4 regions of the Neobacillus sp. GCM10027624 genome follow, and region 1 is predicted to be linked to each of the others. Evidence: predicted binding sites of a transcription regulator. Region 1 holds the regulator's gene; each other region holds the start of a gene.
What was found. Region 1 encodes Rex, which represses fermentation and respiration genes when NADH is low (regulators of the CRP and FNR family bind a similar motif). Its sites were predicted from a motif close to TTGTGAAATATTTCACAA; they were not measured.

Region 1 (4,995 bases):
TCCGACAGCCAGTGAATCGAAGGTTAAGACATCATTTCCACTTTGCTTCTCAATTTCAAACGAGAAGGAAGCTGACTTTTCATCCCCCACCGGGCGATCGATTACATCCATCTTTTCTAGTTTTTTCCGTCGACTCTGGGCTCGTTTTGTTGTTGAGGCCCGGGCTAAATTTCGCTGGATAAAATCCTGTAAGTTTGCTATTTCCTGCTGCTGTTTTTCATAAAGCTTCAGGTCACGTTCATAATTTGCCGCTTTTTGTTCAAGGTAAGTACTATAATTGCCAGTATATCTTTGGATTTGCTTTCGAGAAACCTCGTAGACCTGTGTCACGACCTTGTCCAAAAAATAGCGATCATGCGATACAATTAGAATCGCCCCATCGTAACTTTGCAAATATTGCTCCAGCCAGGAGAGGGTATCGATATCTAAATGGTTAGTAGGTTCGTCTAAAATTAAAATATCTGGCTTAGTCAGGAGCAATTTCCCTAAGGCCAAACGGGTTTTTTGACCACCGCTTAAAGAGGCAATCATTAAGGAATAATCAGGGAAATTTAACCCGTGTAACACGGAGCGAATATCCGCCTCATACTGGTATCCACCCTGTTCCTTAAATTTTACCTGAAGCTGGTCATAGTCTTTTAGAATCCGCTCATATTTGCTTGTATCTGCGATTGCAGCAGGGTCAGCCATTTGTTCTTCAAGCTGCCTCAAACTTTTTTCCATCGCGCGCAATGATTCAAATACAGTCAGCATTTCTTCCCAAATGGACAAATTAGACTCTAATCCTGTATTTTGCGCTAAATACCCAATGGTCACTTCTTTTGGCTTGATGATTTCTCCGCCATCATGTGACAGGTGTCCAGCAATAATCTTTAACAACGTCGACTTTCCCGCACCGTTTCGTCCAACTAAAGCGACACGGTCCCGTGTTTGTAATTCTAGTTTTATATTCGATAAAATAAGGTCAGCACCATAATATTTTGCTAATTGATTCACTTGCAATAAAATCATTGTTTTTTCACCTCTATTACATAGAACTAGTGTACCGTATTCCTAGAGTGTCGGCAATAAAACGCAGGCCGCAAAGGGCGCATCTGCCGAAAATGTTGGGAAAATGTTAAAAATATAAGAATGATTCGCTCAAAGTTTCACACACATAGACTGAAAAATAGTGTATGATTTGAAAGGAGGAATTTTTTATATGGCAGAATTTACTCACTTTAATGAAGAGGGCAGAGCGAAAATGGTGGACGTTAGTGATAAACCGGAAACTGCCCGCACCGCATTAGCTCATTCCAGTATTACCGTCAGTAAAGAAATATTTGGTAAAATTACCCACAATGAGATGAAAAAAGGAGATGTCCTGGCAGTCGCACAGGTTGCTGGTATTATGGCGGCCAAAAAGACATGGGACATTATACCGATGTGTCATCCGATTCCATTAACAGGGGTGAATATTTCTTTTTCCTGGGAACCTGATCAGCAAGAGATGTATAAATTAGGTATTGCCGTATCCGTTAAAACAAAAGGGAATACAGGTGTTGAAATGGAAGCGCTAACAGCTGCATCTGCTTGTGCGCTGACCGTTTATGATATGTGTAAAGCAATTGATAAGGGCATGGTGATTGGACCGACTTATTTAGTAGAAAAAACCGGCGGCAAAAACGGCGATTTTAAAAGAACTAATGTTTTTTAAAACATGAACGAAACTATTTATGCGGGGGTGCAGGAGGAATATGACAAACGAAACAATGAAAATTCCACAAGCAACAGCAAAGCGACTACCCTTATATTATCGATTTATTCAAAATCTGTATGCTTCAGGGAAACAAAGAGTTTCCTCAGCAGAATTAAGTGAAGCGGTAAAAGTGGATTCAGCAACAATCCGCAGGGATTTTTCCTATTTTGGCGCCCTTGGGAAAAAAGGTTATGGCTACAATGTGAATTATTTATTGACCTTTTTCCGAAAGACATTGGACCAGGATGAATTAACAAAGGTTGCGTTAATCGGCGTTGGTAATCTTGGAACAGCATTTTTAAACTATAATTTTTTAAAAAATAATAATACAAAAATTACGTGCGCCTTTGATGTAGACCCGAATAAAATGGGTACAACCATCGGTGATGTCCCAGTCTATCATATGGATGATTTGGAGAAGTATATTACAGAGGAAAATATTCAGGTTGCGATTCTAACCGTTCCGGCTCCGGTGGCGCAGATCATTACGGATCGGCTTGTGAGTGCTGAGGTGAAAGGAATCTTAAATTTCACACCCGCCCGTTTAAATATACCATCTTCCATCAGGGTTCATCACATCGACCTTGCTGTAGAGCTTCAATCACTTGTTTACTTTTTAAAGCATTACCCAACAGCGGAAATTGCAGAATAAATTTGAGAATCAACCTTTCCATAAAAATGGGAAGGTTTTTTTATTTGATAAAACAAAGCCACCTTTACAACGTAACAGTGTTATGTTACATTAAGAATAAGAAAGGGGCCATTACAATGAACGAGGAGTTAATATCGAAAAAAGAGTTATTGGAATTAGCAGGAATCTCCTATGGGCAGCTGTATAGGTGGAAACGGAAGGACTTGATCCCGGAGGATTGGTTTATCCGGAAATCAACGTTTACCGGACAGGAAACCTTTTTTCCAAAAGAAAAAATCTTAGATCGAATCAATAAAATTCAAACGATGAAAGAAAATCTATCACTGGATGAACTTGCCGATATGTTTTCTCCCAATATATCTGACTTAAATTTAACTAAAGATGATTTAATAAGGCGTAACATTGTTTCAGAAACGGTTATAAATTTTTACTTAGAGAATGAAAATGGCAGTTTACAATTTAATTTTTCAAGAATGCTTGAAGTGTTTGTGTTAGAAAAGCTGTTGCAATCAGGTCAAATTAATCTCGAAGAAGGAAAAATGGTACTCCAGGTGTTAAAGGATCAAACATCAATGATCAAGCAAAAAAGTGCCGAACTGGTGATTACGAGAAAGTTGGGGGTATCCTCCTGTCTTTTGTTAATCAATACAGAGTCCTTTCATTTTGAACGAGGAATGAAAATTGTTGCTCAGCTGTCGCTAATGGCCTGTATGGAAGAAGTGAAATCGAAATTATTATAAAGGAGAATGGGAATGGAGATGCAAAAAAAGGGGGACCTGGTTATAAATGGCTTCGGGGCATCGAATGGCGGACAGTTTCATCAGGTAACACTCAACGGAAAGGGAACGGTAAACAGCGATGTCGAATGTAAGGGATTTGAATGTAATGGAACAGGGACGGTCAAGGGGAACATCCACACTGAAACGGCCAAAATTAATGGGATGGCCAAAATAGGTGGAACCGTTGCGGCTAAAGACCTTTCTATTGATGGCACTGCAAAGATTGGAAAAAACCTATTAGTTGAAAAACTTAAGGTTTCAGGAAAAGCTTCTGTTGGCGGCAAAGTTAAAGCAGAAGAAATAAAGGTAAAAGGTAAGCTGACAGTGGAAGAGGATTGTGAGGCAGAACTTTTCAATGCTGAATCGATGTTTACGATTGGCGGCCTGTTAAATGCGGATGAAGTGGATATTAAGATTTTTGGAGAGTGCCAGGCGAAGGAAATTGGCGGGCAATCGATTGTTGTGAAATATAAGCCGTCTTGGCTGGGATTATTTAAATCTCTTTTTCAAACTCAATTAAGGGTGGAAATCATTGAGGGTGATACGATCCACCTTGAAAATACGAAGGCTGCGGTAGTGCGGGGAAACCATGTAACCATTGGCCAAAATTGTCAAATTGACGTTGTCGAATATACAGATGAACTTTCTATTGATTCAAGTGCTGTTGTGGGCGAAAGCAAAAAAATGTAATGAGGGGGGATAAGGGAGATGAAAAGTAAAGAAAATCTGATTATTAACGGCTCAGGGAGCTATCCCGGCGGAAGATATGATAAAATCAGTGTCCGAGGCGAGGGTACGATCGTTGATGATGTTGAAGCTTCCGTGTTTAAGGTTTATGGAACAACGGAGGTTGCGGAAAATCTCAAAACAGGTTCGATGAAGGTTTTAGGTGAGGCAGAGGTAAAAGGGAATGCCCAGTTAGAAGATTTGCTGGTAATGGGTACAATGGAAATTGGCGGCAAAGCTTATTTGAAAAAAATAAAAATCCTGGGAACACTTGAGGTTGGAGAAGACCTTAATGGTGATACAGCCAATATTAAAGGCAGTATTGCAGTTGCGGGCGATGTTGAATATGAAACGTTCGATTCAAGTGGCGGGTTTGAAATCAAAGGGTTATTAAATGCTGATACGATTAAAATTTCTTTACGGTTCGGGGAAAGCCGTGCGGAGGAAATCGGCGGCGGGAAAATCACGATAAAAAGAAAAAGAAACTCTCTTTTACCTTTTGTAGGTGAGGAAGGTAGCCTTATAGCAAAGGTGGTTGAAGGAGACGACCTTTATTTAGAAAATACGAAGGCGGAAACTGTGAGAGGAAATACGGTTAAAATTGGCCCCGGCTGTATAATCGGATTGGTAGAGTATAAAGATGATTTTATACAAGATTCAAATGCAACAGTAAAAACGTCGAAGAAGATTTAAAGGAGAATGGGATGGTAGCGAAAAATAGTAAATTAGGATTTGTGGTCGCCGGTCTGCTGCTCGGAATTTTGATGGCTTCAATGGATAATACCATTGTTGTAACGGCAATGCCAACGATTGTCGGCGACCTCGGAGGGCTTGAGAACTTTGTATGGGTGGTATCCGCCTATATGGTAGCGGAGATGGCAGGGATGCCGATATTCGGTAAATTGTCGGATATGTATGGTCGAAAAAGGTTTTTTATCATGGGGTTGATTTTGTTTATGGCTGGTTCGATTTTATGTGGGACAGCAGAAACAATTACCCAACTAAGTGTGTATCGCGCGATTCAGGGAGTCGGCGGCGGTGCACTTGTACCGATTGCGTTTACTATTATGTTTGACTTGTTTCCTCCTGAAAGGCGCGGG
Region 2 (4,995 bases), on a different contig from region 1:
AACAGCTAGGCTTCCGGAAAGAACATCCACCGGAACATGTTGCTTTATGTGCCATGGAAGTTATTAATATGCCAAAAGAAAAAATTAACGAACGGTTTAACATTGCAGAAAACCAAGGTGTAGCAATTGAAATTTTTGGTGAATCGACAAAAGGGAATTTTGGCGCTGCATTCCTTTATACGAATCAAGATAGCATAAATATTGGGGTCGGTACAACACTTGCCGCTATGATCAAAGATAAATTAAAGCCATATGATTTATTGGATCAATTAAAAAATCATCCAACGATAAAACCTTTGGTTGAAGGTGGGGAATCTGCAGAGTATCTTGCCCACCTAATCCCTGAAGGGGGATACCGTTCAGTACAGAAGGTGGTTGGAAATGGTGTCGTTGTCGTTGGTGATGCAGCATCGCTTGTTAACGCTATGCACGGTGAAGGCTCCAACTTGGCCATGTACTCTGGGGAACTGGCAGCAAAGACAATTGTTCAGGCGAAAAAACGCGGAGACTTTAGCGAATCCAGCTTAAACCAATACCGCGAAGCTCTTAACAATAGTTTTATCATGAAAGACTTGGATAAATACAAAGATGCACCTCATACATTTGAGTCATATCCGCAATATTTTAAAGAATACGCTCCAATGCTAACCAAAGCAATGGGTAAATTCTTTACTGTTGATGGTACACCTAAACGTGATAAACAAAAACAAATTATGAAGAGTTTTACAGACGGAAGAGGGACTTTCAAAGTGCTTACTGATATTTATCGTGTTTGGAAGGCGGTGAAATAATGTCAACGACAACTCTTGAGGAAAAACAATATCTTCTAAGATTTAAGTGCGACACGAAATCACACTTAACCGTGCTTGATCATGATGTTTGCATGACCAAATGCCCGGATAAACTTTGCACAGTATTTTGCCCGGCCGAGGTTTATAAATGGGAAGGAACACGGATGCAGGTAGGCTTTGAAGGTTGCCATGAATGTGGAAGCTGTCGGATTGGCTGCCCACAGGAAAACATTAAATGGGAATATCCAAAAGGCGGACATGGGATTGTGTTTAGGTTAGCTTAAAACTGTGAGCATTTTGTGAGCAAATGTGAACATAAAAACACGCTCTTAACTGTTTGTATAAGTAAAAAAGACGGCACTGATTATACAGTATCGTCTTTTTGTTTGTCTTCAATATATTTAGAACTCCTTAAACTATTCTTAACATTTTTTTACCTACTAAAATAGACAGTTTGTCCAATCATTTTTATTCCCTTCCTAATAATTTATATAAAGTGAGTGTTAACAAAAATTAAGGAGTGATTGGTAATATGGGAAGTTCAAGTAGGTCAAGTTCAAGTAATTCCAGTTCAGGTAATTGCTGTTCAAGTAAGTGCAATGGATGTGTATGCAGACAGCTCAGAAAATTACAACCAGGTACTGAAGTGGATTTATTTTTACAAGGTGGAACAGTAATCGAGGATACCAAGTTTGTTAGCTTTGATAAAAAGAATTGTTGTGCATTCTTCTGTGATAGTGAGGCAGAACCTGGAGTCATTGTTGTAGATTGTAGACAAATTGTAGGATTCCGTTTTGAAGCTGAAGATTAATAGGATATAAAAAATAGGGACGATGCCATTTAGTGAGCATCGTCTTTTTGTTTATCCTCTTCATCTATAAGTATAAGTAATTCGCTTAATTCAATTTCTAAGACAAAACATACTTTACCCAATGTGTCCCGTTGATAGCTTTTCCGGTCCTTTTTACTCTTTATTCATTCTACCCCTTTCTCGTACAGGTGCTTGTAAAGGGACAGCTGGTGCTAATATTTGTGCACCTGGTGCTACTGGTGGATGTATTTGATACCATTCAGGCAAAGCAGAGGATCGTTTAATAGGACCAGAACTACCGATTTGCAAAAATTGAAGTATTGACCATTTCAGTGATTTTCAAAAAATTAATTTTTATTCCTAATCGAGTTTTAAAATTCACATTAATCACCCCTTATGAATACATGCTCAATTGCTAATTTCTATTTATTCTTATTTTCAAGGAATCCATCAAGCAGATCTTCTTCATTTTTTAAATGAATAACGAACCTCCGAAAAGATCTTAAATTGGTTCTTTTTTTACAGAAATACCAACACTAATTGTTTAAAAGAGCCAACATGAAAAGAACTCCTTCGAAGGAGTCCTAATCATGAAGTAATTCATCTATAATTTCTAGGGGTAAATTTATTATACCAATTTTATCCATGTAAAAAAGAGGAAAATGGACTAAGGAATGCTAGTTCAATTTATCTAAAATATTTTTTTCTTAAAGAACATATTTGCCAAATCGAGTGGCTAAAAGTCGCTCTTTTTTTCTTCTTCAGTAAGGTCGTATTTTGAATCAATACTATATATTATTTATATAATTTTACCTTGTTTCTTATAATTTTGAATCAGTTGTTCAAATAGCTCATTATCTGTTGAAATTAAATATTGGGCTTCCCAAGGCTACTTCTATCGCAAAACCGTTAATATTTCATGACTTTTGAAAGAAATTCCCCCTTCGTGTTTGGAAGGCAGTAAAATAATGTCAACGACAACTCTTGAGGAAAAACAATATCTTCTAAGATTTAAGTGCGACACGAAATCACACTTAACCGTGCTTGATCATGATGTTTGCATGACCAAATGTCCGGATAAACTTTGCACAGTATTTTGCCCGGCCGAGGTTTATAAATGGGAAGGAACACGGATGCAGGTAGGCTTTGAAGGCTGCCATGAATGTGGAAGCTGCCGGATTGGCTGCCCACATGAAAACATTAAATGGGAATATCCAAAAGGCGGACACGGGATTGTATTTAGGTTAGCTTAAATTAAAAGGTGCTGTTTGCGAGAGCAATAGCACCTTTTTCTTAACTATATATTTTATTGAAACTGATTGCATTTTGTCAAAAAAATCGTCTATACCTCCTTTTGGAAAGCAGAAAAAAATCAAATTTACCACTATATGTATATTTTTTCACAATGGAGTGCAAAAAAGAGGGTAAAGCAGAAGGATTAACTTTATGAGGTTTAGCTGATTTTCTCTTTAATGGTTGATGGGGAAAGCTCGTCGTTTTCACAAAAAACAATAAAAGTTTTGGCCAAATCGATTGCACAATCTATGGACTGCATAAGATTGGAACAATAAAAAGGATGATTCCAATTAAAGGCACCTTCATAATTTGATGGATAAATACTTACCTTCCAGTGATAATATCCTGTTGGCTGCTGAATGGTTTCACCTTGGATCCCGACTAACCAATGCGTCGCTTTCGAATCGATTTGTTGAATTCCAGACTCCTTTAAGACCATCATGTCATTTAATCCAATTGGGATTAATGCCTTTTGGTAAAAATCACGATAATTTGGGGTTTGCAGGATAATCAACCTCCCTTTTGTTTGACTACCTTTATTATATGATGGTTTTTATGGTTTTTTGAGTAAAAATGTTAAAATTTTTTGAAAATTAGATACCTTTTCACCGAATTGTCAAAATAAAGGATATGCCTATTGTATAGGAGGATTAATGTGACCTATATCACAACAATTCTTCCATGTTCCTTTTATACTATAAGAAGTTAAATTTGAAGAGGTGACTTTAATGAGTGGCTGTATGAGTGGTTTTGGCGGTATGCCTCAAGCTGAATTAAGCAAAGGATTAAAACAGCTAAAGGGAGAGCATCCACCATTATTAGACCAATTAGATGAATTATTTAAATTAACAAAGCAAATTGAAGATGAAAAAGATATTGAACAAAACTTTACCGTATTAATTACAAAGGTGAAGGAATTCAAGGCCGAGCTTGACCCCCATTCTGAACGGGAAGAAGGAGTCCTTTTTCCGATGATGGGCGCCTATATTGGAACTACTTCCGGCCCCATCGCTGTGATGGAATATGAACATTATCAGGCAAAATTGAAAATAGCTGCATTCCTTGAAAAAGCTGAAAATGACCAGATTTCCTCTGCGGAAAAGAAAAATTTAGCCGATTTAATCAAAAATGCCTATTTAATCCTAACTGAGCATTTCTCCAAAGAAGAAAATGTGTTATTTCCAATGGCAGAAAGAATGCTCACAGATGAAGAAAAAGAAGAGCTATTTACTAAAATACAAGAGATTAAATAAAGGATGGGGTTCACCCCATCCTTTTTAAATTTATCCCTGATACCACTCACGAAGCTTTTTGTCTGATGGCAAAAAGAGAGCTGTAAGCCCTAGTAACGGCAATACACCGATCCCAATTACCATCGATTGTATACCAATTAGGTCTGCAATGTACCCTAGTCCAACCGAGCCAATGGCCCCCATTCCAAACGCAAGTCCTACCGTTAAGCCCGACATAAGCCCAATTTTTCCTGGAACAAGCTCCTGTGCATAAACAACCGTAACTGAAAAGCTTGTCATTAAAACAAAACCAGTAAATAGAAGGAAGATAAAGGCAACGCCAGATGGGACAAACGGAATAATAATGGAGAAAGGCACTGTTGCGAGCATTGATAAAGCAATGACCGTTTTCTTTCCAAACTTGTCAGCAAGCGGACCGCCAAAAAAAGTTCCAAATGCACCTGCTACTAAAAATGCAAATAAATAAAGCTGGGATTCTTTAATGGTCATTGCATATTGTTTTATGGCAAAAAAGGCATAAAAGTTTGTCATGCCCGAAATGTACCAGGATCTTGCGAAAATTAACAGTAAAATTAGCACGAGTGCCTTTTTAATATCCTTTGATATTCCTGTTTTCGGACCAGTATTTGCTGATTTTTTCTTCAAACGAGCTGAAGAAACTTTTAATCTTTGATTATACCAATTTGCAATATAAACAAGTAAAATGACGGCTAGTGCTGCAACGATTGTAAACCATGAAGCACCTATTTGTCCGAGCGGTACTAAAATAAGTGCGGTTATCAGTGGGGCTAATGCCTGCCCGCTGTTACCACCAACCTGATAAATTGATTGAGCAAGTCCTCGG
Region 3 (4,995 bases), on a different contig from region 1:
GCTCTGGGAAAAGCAGCTCCTCTTTTTCATCATAACGCACCTTCACCTTAGCAAAAATAGCCTCGGTCATCTCTTCAGGGTCTTTACCGTTTAGATCCTCTAAGGTGATATCCCCTTCAGGAAGAAGATTGGCATGGACAAAGTCCACAACGCCCTGTAGGTTCCAATTTTCTTCATCATCCGCCATTGACGCATGCGCCTCAATATTCCGCTCTATTGTTCGTAAAATCATGCCTTCGACAATTTCACGCAAGTTTTCAGACTCAAGTAATTCATCGCGCTGCGTATAGATAATTTCACGCTGCTGGCGAAGCACATCATCATATTGCAGCAGCTGTTTACGCGCATCAAAGTTGTTACCCTCAACGCGTTTTTGCGCTGATTCTACTGCTTTTGACACCATTTTACTCTGGATGGGCTGGGAATCATCCATCCCAAGGCGCTGCATCATCGATTTCATATTATCAGAACCAAAGCGGCGCATAAGCTCATCTTCCATTGATAAATAAAACTGGGTAATCCCCGGGTCTCCTTGACGGCCGGAACGCCCACGGAGCTGGTTGTCAATCCGGCGGCTTTCATGTCGCTCCGTACCAATAACGGCAAGACCACCTAAATCAGTAACCCCTTCGCCAAGCTTAATATCTGTACCACGGCCGGCCATGTTTGTTGCAATCGTTACCGCACCCTGATGGCCTGCTTCCGCAATAATCTCTGCTTCACGTTCATGATTTTTCGCATTCAAGACATTGTGTCGAACGCCTTTTTTCAATAAGAGCTTGGAAATTAATTCAGACGTTTCGATTGCAACTGTACCGACAAGCACAGGCTGTCCCTTTTGATGTCGCTCTGCAATATCATCAACAACAGCTCGAAACTTCCCTTCCATTGTAGAGTAAATTAAATCCGCGCGGTCATCCCTGGCAATCGGTCTATTCGTTGGAATCACGATAACATTCATATTATAAATGTTTCTGAATTCTTCCTCTTCCGTCTTAGCCGTACCCGTCATCCCTGCTAATTTCTCATACATACGGAAGTAGTTTTGGAACGTAATCGTTGCCATTGTCATACTTTCGTTCTGTACCTCTAAGCCTTCCTTTGCTTCAATCGCCTGGTGTAAGCCCTCACTATAGCGGCGTCCCTTCATCAAACGGCCGGTAAATTGGTCAACAATCACAATTTCGCCATCCTGAACGACGTAATCCACATCTAGATGCATGCTGACATTGGCTTTTAACGCTTGGTTAATATGATGATTTAACGAAACATGAGACATATCAAACAAGTTTTCAATACCAAAAGCCTTCTCTGCTTTGCTGATCCCTTCTTCTGTCAGCATAACGCCTTTTGTTTTTTCATCATACGTATAATCCTTTTCTTTCGTCAGCGTACGCACAAACGCATTTGCTTGAATATATAGAGCCGTTGATTTTTGTGCAGAACCGGAAATAATCAACGGTGTACGCGCTTCGTCAATTAGGATGGAGTCCACCTCATCAATGACTGCATAAAAAAGCGGACGTTGAACCTTTTGTTCCTTATAAAGGACCATGTTATCACGAAGATAGTCAAAGCCATATTCGTTGTTGGTTCCATAAGTAATATCCGCAGCATATGCTTCCTGCTTCTCTTCACTGGTCATACTATTTAGGTTCAATCCAACCGTTAACCCTAAAAATTCATAAAGCTGTCCCATTTCCTGAGCATCACGGCTTGCAAGGTATTCGTTGACCGTTACAACGTGAACTCCTTTACCGGAAAGAGCATTCAAATAAACCGGCATCGTAGCCGTTAACGTTTTACCTTCCCCGGTTTTCATTTCCGAAATGTTTCCTTCATGGAGAGAAATCCCCCCCATTAACTGTACATGATAAGGGTACAATCCAAGGACACGACGGGCCCCTTCACGGACGACAGCAAACGCCTCAACTAGCACATCATCAAGGGATTCACCATTTTGATAGCGTTGTTTAAATTCCGCCGTCTTTTCACGGAGCTGATCATCGGTTAATTTTTCAGTATCAGACGCAAGTGCCTCTATTTGATTCGCAAGTTTGTCCAACCGTTTTAACTCACGTTTATTCACATCATACAATTTATTTAAAATCCCCATCATGTGATTGAACTCTCCTTTTTATCGAGATTGCTATTATAAAGAATTCGCAATATTAGGTACTAAATCCTGCCAAAATGAATTGAATATCACTTTCCATCTTACCACTTCACTATGTGTGTGACAACAAAGTTCCCATTGAAGAAAAATTGTATCAATATCTTTTTTAATTCTTCTATTAATCGATAGTTTCTTAATACTAAAAAAGGTGAATAAAAGTTCCAAATTCCGTATAAAAATTAACACTTATACACCCAACCACTACCTGCAAGTTATTAATCAATCCCCTATTTTACAAGGTATTAACGTTGTTTTCATCATAAAATCCTTTTGAAAAAATATTCACAAATTGTACATTGGAATATACACATCCTATGTTAGATACTACCTTTAGAGAGGTTTGGATGGAAAAAAAGAGAGATAGCTCAATCAAAAATGGGAAGGGTGAGCAAAATGGGCTTTTGGGGAGTAAAGAAAGATTCCGAGGCCGAACCCGATTCAAGAGAAAATAGAAAAAAATCGGGCCCAATAAAGAGACTCTGGCAAATGTGGAGAAATATAGATTGGAAAAATCCAGTTACCCGCTGGAAATTGTTATTTGCATCCCTCGTTGGTTGTATCGTTGTTTTTGGCGGAGGATATGGCGTACTTTCCATTACAAACTCGCCATCCTTTTGCTCCAGCTGTCACGAAATGGCACCGGAGTATACCACCTATACAGCAAGCGCTCATAACCAAATCTCCTGTGTGCAGTGCCATATTAAGCCCGGGGTCACCAACATGCTGACACACAAGGTGAAGTCTATGAAGGAAGTTTACTACCATGTTACTGGTGTCCCTAAACAAATCGTTCAAACAGAGGAAGAAGCCGTTTCAAATGAAAACTGTTTACAGTGCCACTCGAAAAACCGGCTTGTCACCGCATCTGGTGACTTAAAGGTCAACCATAAAGGCCATATTGAAAAAGGCATTCCATGTATCACCTGTCACGCAGGGGTTGTCCACGCGAAGATCGCTGCCCGCGGTTTAAATATTGACAGTGCCCGTGGAGAGTGGACGGAAAAAAATGCGCAAAAATTAATTGAAGAAAAATATGTGCGTCCGAACATGGGAACGTGTATCGATTGTCACGATAAAGTGAACAAGGGTGAAAAACCTTGGAAAGATGTCGCATACAATGTTCCGCCAAATCCAGAAGAACTTGAAAAACTTACAGAAGGAAAAACCAAGTCAGCATCCACGGAGCCAGTGAAGAAAGGCGAAAATACGTCAGAACTCGCAACCAAACATGACCAAAAGACACAGGAAATCATTTTACAAGCGATTGGAAAGCAAGAAACAAATGTAAAGGTTTCAATGGAATGTGGAACCTGTCATAAAAAACTTAAAGTACCAAAATCCCACAAAGTTACCCTATGGAACCAACAACATGGAAGTACAGCGGTTCAAGAGTTAAATAAATGTGTAAACTGCCATCAAGATTCCAAATGGATCAGAGAAATACCAAAAGAGGACATTATCTCAATCCTTAAATTAGGTACAAAAAAATCACATTATCAGCCTGATATCAATTTGGTAAAAGATCAGTCCCGTATTAATAAGTTTTGCAGCACCTGTCACAGTAAACGTCCTCCTGGACATACGAAAAGCGCTCAATGGCTGACAGCTCACTCAACGAAAGCATTGACAGCTGAAGCGAAATCTCAATGCTTCGTCTGCCATGATCAGAAAAAACCAAAGCCAGGATCAACTGATACGAAAGCACCTACAGATGTATATTGCGAGTACTGTCATAGAACCGGCTTTAAAAGTCCTGTAAGAAAATAATTTTTATAAAAATGGAGGGACACTTTATGGAAGAAGAACAAACTGAGCTGCCGGCCCCTCCCCGTTATCGGTATAAGTTAATCAAATATATGACGATCACATTGTTTTTTCTAACCATCTTATTCTTTGCAGGATTTTCAGGGTTAGAGGCAACATCCAGTTCGAAATTTTGCCAAAGTTGTCATGAAATGAAACCGGAGTATTACACGTGGAAAGCATCGACTCATAATGAAGTGGATTGTGTAAACTGCCATACCGATCCAGTTTTCAAGAAATTAGCGAAGGATAAAGCGGAAGGGCTGGTTGAACAATTAAAAAACCATTCTTCAAGCGTTACCGCCACCCCTATCCGGATGCCGAATGAGGTACCTAATAGTGCATGTGAAAAATGTCACAATTTAAAGACACGGGATGTGACACCATCGGGGGATCTGATCATCCCCCATGATAAGCATTTAAAAGAAGGAGTAGAGTGCGTGCAGTGTCATAGCAGCGTCACCCATGGGAAAATCGCCGACAGAAAAATGACCTATCGGACAGACTATGATAAATGGGATCAATCCGTCGGTACACAAGCAATGTCCGATTTGAAATTTTCCCGACCTGACATGGACACTTGTATGGAATGCCATAAGGCTAGAAATATTTCAACAGCCTGCGAAACCTGTCATAAAACAGGAATGGAACCAAAGAGTCATAAAAATCCTGAATTTAAAGCATCTACTCACGGTTTAAAAGCCGGCAAGGATCTTCAAAAATGTGACTCCTGCCATGGGTATATGTCGAAGGAGAAAATTGAAGGGCTTGAAGTTGCTTCTCCTGCAGAAAAGGTCCTGCAAAACATTGAAACAACCAAACCACATATTACCGAATTGGATTATGCAAAAGAAAATACTTTCTGTAAGGATTGTCATAGCAAACGGCCGGCAAGCCATAATAGTCGGTGGATGATGGAACATAAAGACCAAGCTTTAAAGGATAAACAGCAATGTTTAGCCTGTCACAATTACCAACAAACAGGAAAATATGAAACAACTATCTCTGCTTGCTCT
Region 4 (4,995 bases), on a different contig from region 1:
AATATATTTTTTCTCAATTAAAGTAATAAAGTTCAAGATTTGTATCGTATCCCATTATTCATGAAATCTTGAATGATTTTTTTCTGTTCAACAGCTGACATACCATCGTTGAAATAAAAAAAGAGGAGCTTTATCGCAAACAAAATTGTTAGGATAAGCCCTTCTTAAAAACTATTTTGCAGAAATACCACCAAGTGATAAATATTTGATATCGAGATATTCCTCGATACCATATTTACTTCCTTCTCGGCCTAAACCGGATTCCTTCACGCCTCCGAACGGTGCTTGGGCAACGGATGGCATACCGTCATTGGCACCAAGAATGCCAAATTCTAAACGCTCAGCGAGGCGAAAAATTCTGCCTACATCTCGTGTAAAGAAATAAGCGGCTAATCCATAATGCGTATCATTCGCTTTGTAGAGTACTTCCTCTTCCGTTTCAAAAGGAAGAATTGCGACAACGGGCCCGAATGTCTCTTCTTTCGATATTTTCATCTTCTCCGTAACACCTGCTAGAATTGTCGGTGGATAATAATATCCTTTTTCAATTCCTGTGCATTCTCCTCCTAATAAGAGTTTGGCACCCTTCGAAACCGCATCTTGTACCTGATCTTTAACTTTTTGTACAGCAGAAGGTTCAATCAGAGGACCTACTGTAATTCCTTCTTCAAGACCATTTCCTACTTTCATGGTTTCCAGAAGTTCTATTAATTTCTCTGTAAAGGCTGGAAGAATCTCCTGGTGTACATAGAAGCGGTTGGCCGCTACGCATGTTTCACCCATTCCCCGCATTTTTGCCAATGCTGCATGGGAAACTGCCTCCTCCAAATCAGCATCAGGAAAGACAATAAATGGAGCATGTCCCCCTAACTCAAAGGAAACCCGTTTCATCGTATCAGCAGCCTGTCTCATTAACAGCTTTCCAACACTTGTTGATCCCGTGAAGGATATTTTACGAACGCGTGTATCTTCCATTAATACCTGAGTCAGCTCAGCAGGATCTGTTCCTGTGACGATGGATAGGACCCCTTTGGGAAGACCTGCTTCTTCAAAAATGCTGGCAATTTCTAATGCAGATAATGGCGTCAATTCAGATGGCTTGACAATCATGGTACAGCCCGCCGCGAGTGCCGGTCCAATTTTCCTTGTAATCATCGCTGCTGGAAAGTTCCATGGAGTGATTGCTGCTGTCACACCAACAGGACGCTTGAGTACCAAAATCCTTTTATCCTTAGAGTTCGAGGGGATGGTATCCCCATAGACACGTTTAGCTTCTTCAGCAAACCATTCCAAAAAAGAAATAGCATACGCGATTTCTCCGCGTGCTTCACCAAGCGGTTTTCCTTCTTCTAGCGTCATAATTCGAGCAAGCTCATCGGTTCGTGAGCTCATCAATTTCGCAGCTTTCAAAAGGATATTTGCACGTTCAGACGCAACCTTGTCTGCCCATTCCGGTTGGACACGTACAGCCGCTTCAACGGCAAGTCTCATTTCTTCATGTGTCGCATTGGGCACCTGTGCAATTATTTCTTCCGTTGCTGGATTGATGACATCAAAAGTTTCCTTTTTATCCACCCATTCTCCGCCAATAAATAACTGATATTTTTTCAACATTGCTTCCGCCCTTCTTCTCTTGCAGAACTAAAATACAACGACCAATCGAGAAGCTTCCCCTTTAGCCAGCCGGTCGAAGCCTTCGTTAATCTCATCCAACGATAAACGGTCTGTTAATAACTGATCGACAGGAAGACGGCCTTGCTTATATAATTCAATAAACCGTGGAATATCCCGAGCAGGTACACAACTTCCAACATAAGATCCTTTAAGCGTACGCTCTTCCGCCGTTAAGGTAACTTGCGGGAAAGAAAAGTGATGATCAGGATGTGGCAATCCTGTTGTAACCGTTGTACCTCCACGTTTCGTAATGCCATATGCCACGTTCATAGCAGGGACAACACCTGCTGTTTCAAATGCATAATCAACTCCGCCACCTGTTGCTTCACGGATTAAGGAGACAACCTCAGGATCTTTTGAGTTAAATGTATCAGTTGCACCTAATTTACGTGCTTCCTCAAGTTTTGCATCATTGACATCTACTGCGACAATTCGGCTAGCTCCGGCAGTGATGGCCCCAAGAAGCGCACTTAGACCAACACCACCAAGCCCGATAATAGCCACAGTGCTTCCCATTTCAATTTTTGCTGTATTGACCACCGCTCCTACTCCTGTAATAACCGCACAGCCGAACACAGCCACCTTATCAAATGGAATCTCAGGGTCGACTTTGATGAGAGAATTTCTTGAAACTACTGCGTGATCAGCAAAGGCAGAAACACCTAAATGGTGATGAATAGTTCCTTCATTTAAATGAATCCGCCGTTCACCGCTTAACAAGGTTCCCTCTGTATTAGTTTTAGCCCCTGGTTCACATAACGCAGGACGTCCTTCCTGACAAGGAAGACAATGGCCGCAACTTGGAACGAAAGCACAAACAACATGATCCCCTGGTTGAAGGTCTGTGACACCTTCTCCGACTTCAACAACGATGCCCGCTGCCTCATGTCCCAATGCCATTGGCATTGGACGGGGGCGACTACCATTAATCACTGATAGATCTGAATGGCAAAGACCAGCGGCCTTAATTTGCACTAATACTTCTCCACGTCCAGGTGGATCCAGTTCCAGAGTTTCAATTTTGATAGGCTTACTTTTTGCATAAGGGGTAGGCAGCCCCAATTCATGAAGTACTGCTGCACGTATTTTCATCTCTTATTCTCCTTTTATTCGTAATATCCCTCAGTGGATTTGATAAACTTGGCAAATTGCTTTGAATCATGGCCAAACCAGACCTCTGAGTTTGTTTCTTTTGCCAGTCGGCGAATTCTCTCAACGGTTTTTGAATAACCGACAGAATCATAGATAATACCCGGAGGTTTAATTGGAGGTCCAAAGCTTTCCGCTGTATAGATTGTGTCTGAAGCTAAGATAATTCCACCTTTTTCAGGCATATCTATATGTAGTCCAAGCATTCCCCAGGCATGTCCGCTTCCAAAGTTTAAGATACGAATACCGGAGGCAAGTTCAAGGAAATCTTCATCCCGTTTAACGGTTTGCCATTGCAAATGATTTTTAATCCAGGCATCAATATCACCCCAAATATAGGCACCTTCTTTTTGATGGCGGGCATAGGATTGAAGCGTGCCGTTGAACTCATCTTCATGCACAATAATCGTTGCATTCGTAAACATTTCCAAACAGCCGGCGTGATCTAAATGCAAATGAGAAGCAACGACATATTTAATATCTTCTGGACGAACTCTTAATTGTTCGAGACGATGGTGGAGGTAACACTCTTCTCCAGCTTGCCAAGGGAAAGCTTTTTGTGTCGTTTCTGTCCACCGACCTTCTGCTCCCATGGAATTCGGGTTACAGGCGGTATCAAATAAAATTTTCCCTTCCGGATGATCAATCAGGACCGTGTAAATTGGGAACTCTACCATTTCAGAAGGCATTGTTGGATTGTCTGTGGTTGCTGGATTATGCATTGCAATCATCCAGTTTTTATCCATTTTCATTCTGCCATTGTCCATTACATAAAGCTTCGGTTTTGGTGTGATAATATTTGCCATGTTAAACCTCCTTGTATTCTCTCATTCAAATAAAATTCTTTACACTTATTTAAAAGCAAGAATCATGCCAACTTTTAAAATACTATTAGGACGCCAATTTACTAGTTTTTCATTGATTGTAATGGTGAATAATTTCACCAACATATTGCGTAAGGGTTTACAAAAAAGCATTAAAACATCATACTAATCCTATGGTGAAAAAATTCAGCACTATATGAAAATTTCACCACCTACATTTTGTATGAGGGTGAAGATTTATGGTTCAAACGTTAAATAATAAACAAATGTTAGCCATTCTTGAATTCTCGACGGATGGAATTTATGTTGTTGATCGTAATGGAATCACACTTTTCGTCAATCAAGCTTATGAACAGATCACCGGTTTTTCCCGTGAAGATCTTGTTGGAAGACATATGAAGAATTTAGTTCAGGACGAATTTATCGATCAATCTGTTTCCCTTCAAGTCCTTCGCGAAAAGAAAAAGATTTCTCTATTACAAACCATCGCTCAAACAAAAGAAGTAATTGTAACGGGAAATCCCGTTTTTGCAGAGGATGGAACCATTGAAATGGTTGTAACGAGTGTAAGAGATGTTACCAAACTAAATTCATTGCAAAAGGATTTAAGCAAAGCCAATACTTTTTCACAAATGCAAAACTATCGATATACCTTTACAACAGATGAAGAAGAAAATAAATTCCTTTTCCGCGATATCCGAATGAAAAAAATCTATGAAAAAGTGACCCAAATTGCTCCATTCCCCACTAGTGTTTTGTTAACCGGACCTTCTGGGGTGGGGAAAGAGGTGATTGCCAACCTGATTCACGATTTCAGCGATCGGAAGGCTCAACCATTTATAAAAGTCAATTGTGGAGCAATCCCGGAGACTCTTTTAGAGTCTGAATTCTTCGGGTATGAAGCGGGTGCCTTCACAGGAGCAAGTCGCCAAGGAAAACTCGGATTGTTGGAATTGGCCAATAATGGGACTATAATGCTTGATGAAATAGGTGAGATGCCCTTCCAGCTGCAAGTCAAACTTCTGCGCGCGCTACAAGAAAAAAAGATTCGGAGAATTGGAGGAACTGCAGACATTTCTGTAAATATTCGTGTGATCGGTGCCACCAATCAGGATATCATGAACTTAATTAGACAAGGGAAGTTTAGGGAAGATCTATACTACAGGATTTCGGTGATTGAACTGCGTATACCTCCCTTATGTGAGCGCAAGGAAGATATTATTTTACTGGCTGATCATTATTTTGAATCTTATTGTCAACGGTATAAAATTCAAAAAGTCTTAACACCTGAAGCCAAGCATTGCCTTATCCAGTATCACTGGCCTGGAAATGTAAGGGAGCTAAAAAA

Region 2: a site for Rex is predicted at 3,552-3,569, ahead of ACFQZ9_RS05600 (hemerythrin domain-containing protein). Genes of this name have one in related genera too.
Region 3: a site for Rex is predicted at 2,447-2,464, ahead of ACFQZ9_RS15475 (cytochrome c3 family protein). Genes of this name have one in related genera too.
Region 4: a site for Rex is predicted at 3,752-3,769, ahead of ahlS (N-acyl homoserine lactonase family protein). Genes of this name have one in related genera too.

Annotation. Positions count from the first base shown of each region.
Region 1 is NZ_JBHTHD010000020.1:4,805-9,799, forward strand. It holds gene ACFQZ9_RS26095 (ABC-F family ATP-binding cassette domain-containing protein) at 1-1,011, opposite strand, end outside; gene moaC (cyclic pyranopterin monophosphate synthase MoaC) at 1,202-1,696, shown strand; gene ACFQZ9_RS26105 (redox-sensing transcriptional repressor Rex) at 1,737-2,390, shown strand; gene ACFQZ9_RS26110 (YhbD family protein) at 2,507-3,130, shown strand; gene ACFQZ9_RS26115 (polymer-forming cytoskeletal protein) at 3,143-3,859, shown strand; gene ACFQZ9_RS26120 (cytoplasmic protein) at 3,878-4,588, shown strand; gene ACFQZ9_RS26125 (MDR family MFS transporter) at 4,600-4,995, shown strand, end outside.
Region 2 is NZ_JBHTHD010000003.1:129,262-134,256, forward strand. It holds gene ACFQZ9_RS05575 (FAD-dependent oxidoreductase) at 1-791, shown strand, start outside; gene ACFQZ9_RS05580 (ferredoxin family protein) at 791-1,075, shown strand; gene ACFQZ9_RS05585 (hypothetical protein) at 1,316-1,468, shown strand; gene ACFQZ9_RS05590 (ferredoxin family protein) at 2,571-2,855, shown strand; gene ACFQZ9_RS05595 (hypothetical protein) at 3,056-3,340, opposite strand; gene ACFQZ9_RS05600 (hemerythrin domain-containing protein) at 3,627-4,151, shown strand; gene ACFQZ9_RS05605 (MFS transporter) at 4,182-4,995, opposite strand, start outside.
Region 3 is NZ_JBHTHD010000010.1:240,377-245,371, reverse strand. It holds gene secA (preprotein translocase subunit SecA) at 1-2,119, opposite strand, end outside; gene ACFQZ9_RS15475 (cytochrome c3 family protein) at 2,663-3,943, shown strand; gene ACFQZ9_RS15470 (cytochrome c3 family protein) at 3,970-4,995, shown strand, end outside.
Region 4 is NZ_JBHTHD010000002.1:383,725-388,719, forward strand. It holds gene ACFQZ9_RS01860 (NAD-dependent succinate-semialdehyde dehydrogenase) at 172-1,611, opposite strand; gene ACFQZ9_RS01865 (zinc-dependent alcohol dehydrogenase family protein) at 1,642-2,766, opposite strand; gene ahlS (N-acyl homoserine lactonase family protein) at 2,781-3,629, opposite strand; gene ACFQZ9_RS01875 (sigma-54 interaction domain-containing protein) at 3,887-4,995, shown strand, end outside.